DNA from 2 places in the Cellulosimicrobium sp. PMB13 genome. Region 1 is predicted to be linked to the other one. Evidence: riboswitches for the same ligand, from Rfam matches in the RefSeq annotation. Region 1 holds a riboswitch; the other holds the start of a gene.
What was found. Region 1 has a riboswitch for thiamine pyrophosphate ahead of thiO (glycine oxidase ThiO). Riboswitches for the same ligand answer to the same signal wherever they lie in the genome.
Positions count from the first base shown of each region.

Region 2: another riboswitch for thiamine pyrophosphate. It lies ahead of thiD (bifunctional hydroxymethylpyrimidine kinase/phosphomethylpyrimidine kinase); the one in region 1 lies ahead of thiO (glycine oxidase ThiO).

Region 1 is NZ_CP145910.1:2,151,147-2,156,658, forward strand. Features, by position in the region: gene V5D56_RS09810 (ThiF family adenylyltransferase) at 1-19, shown strand, start outside; gene V5D56_RS09815 (thiazole synthase) at 121-1,029, opposite strand; gene thiS (sulfur carrier protein ThiS) at 1,041-1,277, opposite strand; gene thiO (glycine oxidase ThiO) at 1,376-2,761, opposite strand; TPP riboswitch at 2,751-2,853, opposite strand; gene thiE (thiamine phosphate synthase) at 2,898-3,578, shown strand; gene guaA (glutamine-hydrolyzing GMP synthase) at 3,623-5,236, shown strand; gene V5D56_RS09840 (glycosyltransferase family 4 protein) at 5,262-5,512, opposite strand, start outside.
Region 2 is NZ_CP145910.1:2,855,983-2,861,494, forward strand. Features, by position in the region: gene pheT (phenylalanine--tRNA ligase subunit beta) at 1-360, shown strand, start outside; gene V5D56_RS12830 (SDR family oxidoreductase) at 357-1,247, shown strand; gene V5D56_RS12835 (YceI family protein) at 1,380-2,048, shown strand; TPP riboswitch at 2,094-2,188, shown strand; gene thiD (bifunctional hydroxymethylpyrimidine kinase/phosphomethylpyrimidine kinase) at 2,181-3,140, shown strand; gene V5D56_RS12845 (hypothetical protein) at 3,107-3,385, opposite strand; gene V5D56_RS12850 (quinone oxidoreductase family protein) at 3,382-4,401, opposite strand; gene argC (N-acetyl-gamma-glutamyl-phosphate reductase) at 4,914-5,512, shown strand, end outside.

The DNA of each region.
Region 1 (5,512 bases):
CGAGCTTGCCGTGAGATAGCGACACCCCGCCCAGATAGCGACGCACGACCCGTCCGAGCGGGGCGCCAGGCCGCAGGTCGCTATCTCGCGACGGCCCGTTCTATCTCGCGGGCGCGGAGGTCACAGCGCGAGGTCGAGGCGGCCCTGCGGCGACGAGCTCGCGAGCGCGCCCTCGCGGCGCGGGATGCGCCCGGCACCGGCAGCGAGGCGCCCCGACTCCACGGCGAGCCGCATCGCGTGGGCCATGCGGACGGGGTCGGCGGCGCGCGTGACCGCGGTGGCGAGCAGCACGCCGTCGCATCCGAGCTCCATCGCGAGCGCGGCATCGGACGCGGTCCCGATCCCCGCGTCGAGGATCACCGGCACGCGCGCCGAGGCCGCGATCGCGTCGATGTTGCGCGGGTTGAGGATGCCCAGCCCGGTGCCGATCGGCGCGCCGAGCGGCATGACGGCCGCGCAGCCGACGTCCTCGAGCCGCCGCGCGACGATCGGGTCGTCGTTGGTGTACGGCAGCACGACGAACCCGTCCCGCACGAGCTGCTCCGCCGCCTCGACGAGCCCGATCGGGTCGGGCAGGAGCGTGACGTCGTCGGCGATCACCTCGAGCTTGACCCACTCGGTCCCGCACGCCTCGCGCGCGAGGTGCGCCGTGAGCACCGCCTCGCGGACCGAGAAGCAGCCCGCGGTGTTGGGCAGGGCCCTGATGCCGAGGCGGTCGAGCAGTCCCCAGATCCCGGCGTCGGCCGGGTCGCCGCCCGCCCGGACCGCGACGCGCCGCATCGCGACGGTCGTCAGCGCGGTCCCGGAGGCGACGAGCGCGTCCTCCAGCGTGAGGAGGTTCGCCGCGCCGCCGGTGCCCATGACGAGCCGCGAGCCGATCGCCGTCCCGGCGACGACCAGGGGGTCGTGCAGCGCGCCGGCCCGTTCCTCGACCCCCGGGTCCGGGGTGCCCGGGGCCGAGGTGCCCGACGCCGCGACGTCCGTCGGCAGGACCGGGTCGGCCGGGTGCGTGGTACCGGTGGCGTGCATGCACATCTCCTTCAGCCGCCCTGGACGGCGGTGACGATCTCGACGCGGTCGCCGGGCGCGACCACGGTGCTCGACCACGTGCCGCGCGGCACGACCGCGTCGTTGATCGCGACGGCGACGCCCTGCGGCGACCCGTCGGTCACGTAGGCCGGGACGAGCGCGGCGACGAGGTCCTCGACGCCGGTGGTCGCGTCGAGCGGGAACTGCTCGCCGTTGACGAGCGCGGTCGGTGCGGGGGTGGGGGACACGAGGGTCATCCTCTCCGGGTGGAAGGGGTCGTCGACGGGGTGCCGTGACGCGCGGTGTAGGTGCCGAACCCCGGGTTGTGTGCGGTTCCAGCCTGTGATCAGCCCATAGCTCGGGGTTCGGCACCGACGGCACCCGGGGTAACGGGGGTACCGATGGCACCCGGGGCAGCGAGGGCACCGACTGCGCGGGCGGGGCGGACCGGGGCGTCGGTGAAGCGGTCGGGATGCGCTGCGGCGAGGGCTGCCGCGGCGTCGGCGGCCAGGGGCTCGCCCGTCAGGCCCGCGACGACGGCCTCGGCGGTGAGCGGCGCGAGCAGGACGCCGTTGCGGCCGTGCCCGGCGGCGACGTGCAGGCCCGGGACGTGCGTGGCGCCGATCAGCGGCAGGTTGTCCGGCGTCGCGGGGCGGGCGCGCGGCGTGACGTCGACGATCGCGGCCTCGTCGATCCCGGGCAGCAGCGCGCGGGCGTCGCGCAGCAGCGCGAACACCCCGCCGGCGGTCGCGCGACGGTCGTCGGGGTTCTCCTCGGTCGTCGCACCGATCACGATCTCGCGATGCCCGGCGTAGCCGTGGCCCTGCCCGTCGGGGACCGGGTCGCGCGGCACGACGTACACGGGCCGACCCTGCACGACGCCGCGCACGACGTGCTCGAGCGCGAGATCAGGCCCCGCGTCGAGACGCAGCGTCTGGCCCTTGACCGGGCGGACCGGCACGACGACGCCCGGCACGCCCGACGCCAGCGCACCGGACTCCCAGCCCGCTGCGAGCACGACGGCACCGGCGCGGTGGAGCCGGCCCGCGTCGTCGTGCACGCCCGTGACCCTCCCCGCCGCGTCGAGCGCGAGGTGGGTGGCCCGGGCGCGCACGACGGCGGAGCCCGGCCCGAGCCTGTGACCCGCACCGGGTGCGGCAGCACCGCGCACTGCGAGCGCTCCGAGCAGCGCGGCGTGCGTCGCACGCGGGTCGACGGCGTGTTCGTGCGGCGCCCACGCGGCGCCCGCGACGCGCTGCCCGAGGTGCGGCTCGCGCCGCCGGGCGTCGGCCAGCGTGAGCTCCTGCGAGTCGAGGCCGTGCGCGGCGTGCAGCGCGAGCACGCGGCGCAGGAGCGCGAGGTCGTCGGTGTCGTACGCGACCGTGAGCGTCCCGGCGGTGCGCAGGCCGACGTCCGTCCCCGTCGCGCGCTCGAGGTCGACGGCGAACCCCGGCCACGCGCGCGCCGCCGCCAGGTGGAGTGTGAGGGCGTCGTCCTCGCCGAAGTCGGCCTCCGTGACGGGTGCCAGCATCCCCGCCGCGGCGTGCGTCGCGCCGTCGCCGGGGGAGGGGTCGAGCACGGTGACGGTCAGGCCCGCGCACGCGGCGCGCCAGGCCACGGCGAGACCCACGATCCCGCCGCCGACGACCACGACGTCGCGCGCGCCGTCGGGCAGGTCGGCCTCTGCGTCCACGGCCAGAGCCGGACGGACGGCGGCGTGCAGGGGGTCCATGTGCGCTCCCTTCGCTGGCATGACCCAGATCAGGTTCGACGGTCGGCTCCTACGCCCTCTCAGCCCCGTGCGGGGCTCCCGTGCTCTCGGCCACAGTACCGGCCGTGGCGGCGCGCCCGCCCCTACACTCCGACGGATGAGCACCGAGACCTCCGTCACCCCGGGCACCGCGGCCCGCGACCGCCTCGCCGCCGCCCGGCTGTACCTGTGCACCGACGCGCGCGAGGAGCGCGGCGACCTCGAGGGCTTCCTGCACGCGGCGCTCGCGGGCGGGGTCGACGTCGTCCAGCTCCGGGACAAGTCGCTCGACGTCGCGCGCGAGCTCGAGCTCCAGGAGCTCGTGGCGCGCGTCGCGGACGAGCACGGCGCGCTGTGGGCGGTCAACGACCGGGCCGACGTCGCGGGCCTGACGGCGGCGCCCGTGGTGCACATGGGGCAGCGCGACCTGCCGGTCGGGGCGGTCCGCTCGCTGCTCGGGGCGACGCCCGTCCTCGGTCGCTCGACGCACTCGGCCGAGCAGGCCGCCGCCGCGGAGGCCGACCCGGAGGTCGACTACTTCTGCGTCGGGCCGTTGTGGGCGACACCGACGAAGCCCGGTCGAGCGGCGGTCGGGCTCGACCTGCTGCGCGACGTCGCCGGGACCCGCCCCACGACGCCGTGGTTCGCCATCGGCGGGATCGACGCCGGGCGGCTGGACGCCGTGCTGGACGCAGGCGCGACGCGCGTCGTCGTGGTGCGGGCGATCACGGAGGCCTCGGACCCCGAGACCGCGGCGCGGGCGCTGCGCGAGCGGATCGAGGAGCGGGCCGGCGCCTGAGGCGGTGTGCCGGACGAGCGCTGCGCGGCGACTATCCTGGACCGGTGACGTCTCCCGCCACCACCCCTGACCACCCCACCACGGCGCAGGTCGCCTCGACGCCGCGCCCTGTGCTCGTCGTCGACTTCGGCGCCCAGTACGCGCAGCTCATCGCGCGCCGCGTGCGCGAGGCCAAGGTGTACTCCGAGATCGTGCCGCACACCTTCACCGTCGAGCAGATGCTCGCGAAGGACCCGGCCGCGATCATCCTGTCCGGGGGGCCGTCGTCGGTCTACGCGGCCGGCGCGCCGTTCGTCGACCCGGCGCTGTTCGAGGCCGGCGTGCCGGTCATGGGCATCTGCTACGGCTTCCAGGCGATGGCCGCGGCGCTCGGCGGCGACGTCGCCCAGACCGGCCAGCGCGAGTACGGCGGCACCGAGGTTTCGGTCTGCGAGGCCGGTGTGCTCCTCGCCGACACCCCCGAGAACCAGACCACGTGGATGAGCCACGGCGACGCGGTGCACCGCGCGCCCGAGGGCTTCGAGGTCCTGGCGACGTCGTCGGGGTCGCCCGTCGCCGCGTTCGAGGACCGGGCGCGTCGGCTGTTCGGCGTGCAGTGGCACCCGGAGGTCAAGCACTCCGCGCACGGGCAGACCGTGCTGGAGCACTTCCTGTACGACGGCGCGGGCCTGGCCCCCGAGTGGACTCCCGGCAACGTCATCGCGGACCAGGTCGCAGCGATCCGCGCCCAGGTCGGCGACGCCCGCGTGATCTGCGGCCTGTCCGGCGGCGTCGACTCGTCCGTCGCGGCCGCGCTCGTGCAGAAGGCCGTCGGCGACCAGCTCACGTGCGTGTTCGTCGACCACGGCCTTCTGCGTGCCGGCGAGGCCGAGCAGGTCGAGCGCGACTTCGTCGCGTCGACGGGCGTCAACCTCGTGGTGGTCGACGCGAAGCAGCGGTTCCTCACCGCGCTCGCGGGCCACAGCGACCCGGAGACCAAGCGCAAGATCATCGGCCGCGAGTTCATCCGCGTGTTCGAGGACGCCGCGCGCGACATCGTCGCCGACGCCGGAGCGCACGGGGAAGAGGTCAAGTTCCTCGTGCAGGGCACGCTCTACCCCGACGTCGTCGAGTCCGGCGGCGGCGAGGGCGCGGCGAACATCAAGAGCCACCACAACGTCGGCGGCCTGCCCGACGACCTGCAGTTCTCGCTCGTCGAGCCGCTGCGCACGCTGTTCAAGGACGAGGTCCGTGCCGTCGGGCTCGAGCTCGGCGTGCCCGAGGAGATCGTCTGGCGCCAGCCCTTCCCCGGCCCCGGGCTCGGCATCCGCATCGTCGGCGAGGTCACGGCCGAGCGTCTCGAGACGCTGCGCGCCGCCGACCAGATCGCGCGCGAGGAGCTCACCAAGGCCGGCCTCGACCGCGAGATCTGGCAGTGCCCCGTCGTGCTGCTGGCCGACGTGCGGTCGGTCGGCGTTCAGGGCGACGGCCGTACCTACGGTCACCCGATCGTGCTGCGTCCGGTGTCCTCCGAGGACGCCATGACGGCGGACTGGACCCGTCTGCCCTACGACGTGCTGTCCGTCATCTCGACGCGCATCACGAACGAGGTGAACGAGGTCAACCGGGTCGTGCTCGACGTCACGAGCAAGCCGCCGGGCACCATCGAGTGGGAGTGATCCCGGCGGCGTCCAGCCGTTCTTCCTACGCCCGTGCCGCGATCTCCGCGGCGCGGGCGTAGGCGTTCTCGACGTCGGCGAGGACGCGAGGCCAGCCCGCCGACGACGGGACGTCGCGGTTGTGCGCGACGATGCGGTCGAGCAGGTCGTCCTCGGTGACCAGGCGGACGAGCGCGTCGGTGAACTCCGCGTCGTCGTCGGCGAGGAGGGCGTCGACGCCGTCGGTGAGCCGCTCCGCGACACCGGACTGAGACCGCGTCACGACGACGAGCCCCG
Region 2 (5,512 bases), 700 kb from region 1:
GTCGCGTTCGAGGTCGACCTCTCCGCGCTGCTCGCCGGGTCGAGCGCTGAGCCGCTCGTCGCGGCGCCCGTCTCGACGTTCCCCGCCGCGAAGGAGGACCTCGCGTTCGTCGTGGCCGACGACGTCACCGCCGAGGCGCTGCGCTCCGCGGTCGCCGCCGGCGCGGGCGAGCTCCTCGAGGACCTCACGCTGTTCGACGTCTTCACGGGCGAGCAGGTGGGTGAGGGGCGCAAGTCGCTCGCGTTCTCGCTCCGGCTGCGGGCCGCCGACCGGACGCTCACGGCCGACGACGTCGCGCGCGTCCGCGCGGGTGCGGTCGAGGCGGCGCGCGAGCGCGTCGGGGCGGAGCTGCGGGCATGAGCACCGGCACCCGCGCCGACGCGGGCGTGGCGGGGAAGCCCGTCGCGCCCGCGCGCACGGCGCTGGTCACCGGGGCGTCGCGCGGCATCGGCCGGGCGATCGCCGTCGGTCTGACCGCCGCGGGGCTCGACGTCGCGCTGCTGGCCCGCGATGCCGCGCGGCTGCAGGACGTGGCGGACGAGGTCACGGCCGCGGGCGGTGGCCGCGCCGTCGTCGTGACGGCCGACGTCACCGACGCCGGGGCGGTGGCCGCGGCCGTCGCAGCAGCCGAGGCGGAGATCGGCGGGATCGACCTGCTCGTCAACAACGCGGGCCGGGTCGACGCCGAGGTGCCGCTGTGGGAGGCGGACCCCGACGAGTGGTGGGCGATCCTCGAGACGAACGTCCGCGGGCCGTTCCTGCTCGCGCGCACCGTGGTCCCGGGCATGATCGCGCGGGGCGGCGGCCGCGTCGTCGACCTCAACAGCGGCGCGGGCTCGCACGACATGGTCGGTGCGAGCGCGTACAACGCGAGCAAGACGGCGCTCCTGCGCCTCGGCGCGAACCTGCACCGCTCGGGGTACGACCGGGGGCTGCGCACGTTCGAGGTCGCGCCCGGCGTCGTGCAGACGGACATGACGGGCTCGATGGTCATGCACCAGGGACGCACGGAGTGGACCCCGGTCGAGCGCACGGTCGAGATGGTCGTCGCGATCGCCGGGGGCGGGCTCGACGCGTTCTCCGGGTCGTTCGTCCGCGTCACGCACGACTCGCCCGCCTCGCTGCAGGCCGCGCTCGACGACGCCGCCCGGGACGAGCGTGTGGTGCCCGGCCCGGACGGTCGCCGGCTGCGCGTGACGCGCTGGGGCGACGACGACCCGATGCCCGGCGAGCTGCCCGCCCGCTGACGGCTGTACGCAAGGTCACCCACGGATTAGTTGAATGTTCACCTAACAATCCGGGATGCTCTTCTGGACACTCGACCAACACCGTGCCATTCGACGCGGTCGCGGCTCGACAGGACCTCCGGAGGGCGACGGATGACCAGCACACGACCGGTGCGGCAGTGGAACGGGATGACCGTCCCCGACGCGGGCACGTACGTCCTCGACGAGGCGCACAAGCGCGTCGGGTTCGCCGGGCAGCACATGATGGTCTCGCCCGTGCGCGGCGAGTTCACGAGGGCGAGCGCGACGATCCTCGTCGGGGAGGACCCGCTCGCTTCGGCCGTGTCAGCGAGCATCGACTCCGCGAGCCTCACGACGCACAACGCCGACCGGGACGTGCACCTGCACAGCGCCGACTTCCTCGACGTCGAGACCTACCCGACGCTCGATTTCCGCAGCACCGGCGTCCGCTGGCAGGGGAGCCAGGACGACGCCATCCTCGCGTGGGCGCGGCTGCGCAACCGGTCGCCGGAGCGCGCCACCGTCGCGACGGAGCGCACCGCTCCGGCCGAGGCCGGGCACTTCGTCGTGAGCGGCCTGCTGACGATCCGCGACGTCACCCACCCGATCGACCTGAGGATGCGCTACGGCGGCGCGCGTCGCGACCCGTACGGACGCGACATCTTCGGCTTCCACGCCACGGGCGAGTTCGACCGCGAGGACTACGGACTCGTCTGGAACGTGATCCTCGAGACCGGCGGGTTCCTCGTCGGCAAGAAGGTGTCGCTCGAGATCGCGGGCGAGGCGATCCACCAGGAGTGAGGACGGACGGCGCGTCGCGACGGCGTGCCGCACCGCTAGCATGAGCGGACCGACACGGGGTGCCCTGGGACAGGGCTGAGATCACACCCGTCGAACCTGATCTAGCTCGTACTAGCGAAGGGATGTCCGGCGATGACGCTCGCCTCCACGACCTCACCTGCCCCGCGGCCCTCGCGTCCGCGCGTCCTCTCGGTCGCCGGGACGGACCCGACCGGCGGTGCGGGCATCCAGGCCGACCTCAAGGCGTTCTGCGCGCACGGCGCGTACGGCATGGCGGTGACGACCGCGCTCGTCGCGCAGAACACGCACGGCGTCCGGTCCGTGCACGTCCCGGGTCCGGTGTTCCTGCGCGAGCAGCTCGACGCGGTCTCCGACGACGTCCAGATCGACGCGGTGAAGATCGGGATGGTGGCGGACGCCGCGAACGCGCGCGAGATCGCGTCGTGGCTCGACGACCTCGGTGCCTTCCGCCGTGGCGCCGGGGAGCGCGCCCCGTACGTCGTGCTCGACCCGGTCATGGTCGCCACCTCGGGCCACCGCCTGCTGGACGCCGGCGCCGAGCAGGGAGTGCGCGACCTCGCGGCGCGCGCCGACGTCGTCACGCCGAACCTGCCCGAGCTCGCCGTCCTCGCCGGGACGCCGGTCGCGACGACGTGGGACGAGGCGCTCGGGCAGGCGCGCGCGTTCGTCGCGGCGAGCGGGACGGCGGTCCTGCTCAAGGGCGGGCACCTCACCGGCGCGACGTCACCCGACGCCCTCGTGGAGCCCGGCTCTGCGGACGGCGGCGCGGGTCGCGTGACGACGTTCGACGCCGAACGCGTCGACACGCCGCACACGCACGGCACCGGGTGCTCGCTCTCCGCGGCGCTCGCGGCGCTGCGCCCGCAGCGCGCGGGCTGGCCGGAGGCGGCGCGCGACGCGAAGGAGTGGCTCACCGGGGCGCTGCGCGCAGGGGTAGCGCTGCAGGTCGGGTCGGGACGCGGACCGGTCGACCACCTGTACGCGACCTCACCGGTCGACGTGCCGGTCGAGGTGCAGGCTGCCGGCTCCGCCGCGTCTCAGGCGCGCGCGACCTCGGTCCCGGTCGGGTAGACGCACTCCGTGCCGGGCGGCCACCACCGCCAGCGTGAGTCGACCTGGCTCGCGGCGACCCCCTCCGGCCGTTCGGCGACGCACCGGTCCTCGCCCTGCCGGACGCCGACCGTCAGGTAGTACACGACGAGCACCCCGGTGAACAGGACGGCCAGCACCGTCACCGCCCGGCGCAGCGCGGGGGAGGGGCCGCCGTCGGACCCGTCCTCCTCCCCGGGCCGCGCCGGGACCCAGTCCCAGCTCATGCCTCCTGCTCCGGGGTGCCCGACGCCGCGGCGTCGGGCACGAGCAGCACCTTGCCCGTGGTGGCGCGCCCCTCGAGCGCGCGGTGCGCCTCGGCGGCCTCGGCGAGCGGGAAGGTGGCCCCGACCCGCACCCGCAGCGTGCCGCCGGCGACAGCGCCGAGCACCTCCGTCGCCCGTTCGACGAGCTCGGAGCGCGTCGCCGTGTGGTCGGCCAGCTTCGGTCGTGTGAGGAAGACCGACCCCGCGGCGTTGAGCCGCTGCGGGTCGACGGGCGGCACCTGGCCGGAGGACCCGCCGAACAGCACGAGCGTCGCCCGGCGGCGCAGCGACGCGAGGGACGCGTCGAACGTGTCCTTGCCGACCGAGTCGTACACCGCGGCGACACCCTCACCACCGGTGAGACCATGCACGATCTCGGGGAGGTCGTGCGACAGGTCCCCGAGCGCGGTGTACTCGATCACGTGCTCGGCGCCCGCGCCGCGCGACAGCTCGGCCTTCTCCGGCGTCGAGACCGTCGAGATCACGTGCCCACCGCGAGCCACGATCATCTGGGTGAGGAGCAGCCCGACCCCGCCGGCGCCCGCGTGCACGAGGACGCGGTCACCGGGACGCACCGGGTACGACGACGTGCACAGGTAGTGCGCCGTGAGGCCCTGCAGCGCGACGGCGGTCGCGTCCTCGAACGTCACGGCGTCGGGCACGGGCAGCGCCTCGCGCGCCGCGACGACCACGAGGTCCGCATACGAGCCCGGCGCCTCCGTCCACACGACGCGGTCGCCCACGGCGAAGTCCTCGACTCCCTCGCCGACCGCCACCACCTCGCCCGCACCCTCGCTGCCCACGACGTGCGGGTACTCCATCGCGTACACGCCTGAGCGCTTGTACGTGTCGATGAAGTTGACCCCCGCGACCGCCGCACGGACGAGGAGCTGCCCCGGTCCCGGCGTCGGGTCGGGCAGCTCGCGGTACTCAAGGACGTCAGGGCCACCCGCCTCGCGGGCCACGATCGCGTGCATGAGGCCCAGCCTAGGCGGGGCGTGGGCTCGGCTCGGGTCAGGGCCCTCGTGGGTGCGTCGGGTGGGCGGATCTCGTGGTCGGGCTGGGTGGCCGGGGCGGCTGACGTGCTCGGGCTGCCGCGCCGTCACCACGGCCCGTCGGCTCGCCTTCTAGGAGCGCGGCTCTGACGCCCTTCGCACATCACCCGCCCCGCCCGGCGCCGTCTCGCCTCGGGTGTCCCTCGCCTCACGACGTCCGACCCGGTCGCGATCGCCGGCGGGACCGCGCGGTGCGGAGTGGTGACGGGCAGGACGAGCGGTGGGGTCGGGCCGTGCGCGAAGGGCGTAGAAGCGCGCGCGAGGACGTGAGGTGGCAGACCACGGTGACGGCGCGCCAGCCCGAGCGCACGGGGCGACTCCTCCGCGGGCGCAACCAGAACGCGCCAGCCCGAGCGCACGGTGCGAGTCCTCCGCGGGCGCAGCCAGAGCGCGCCCGCACGAGCGCACGGCGCGATGTATAACTATGTATAGTGATGCATATGACGATCACAGTGGCGGTCGCCGGGGCGTCCGGGTACGCGGGCGGGGAGATGCTCCGGCTGCTCGCCGGGCACCCCGACGTGGAGATCGGCGCCGTGACGGCGCACAGCAACGCGGGCACGCTGCTCGGGACGCACCAGCCGCACCTGCGATCCCTCGCCGACCGCGTGCTGCTGCCGACGAGCGTCGAGCACCTGGTGGGCCACGACGTCGTCGTGCTCGCGCTGCCGCACGGCGCGTCGGGTGAGATCGCCGCGCAGCTGCCCGACGACGTGCTCGTCCTCGACCTCGGTGCGGACCACCGGCTGGAGTCCGCCGCGGACTGGGAGCAGTTCTACGGCTCGGAGCACGCGGGCACGTGGCCCTACGGGCTCCCGGAGCTCCTGCTCACGCAGAGCCCGGGGGCTGGCGCCACGGAGACGCGTCAGCGCGAGCGGCTCGCCGGTGCGCGACGGATCGCCGTGCCGGGTTGCAACGTCACCGCGGTGACGCTCGGTCTCCAGCCCGGCGTCGCGGCGGGTCTCGTCGACGCGTCGGACGTCGTCGCGGTGCTGGCCGTGGGGTACTCGGGCGCCGGGAAGGCGCTCAAGCC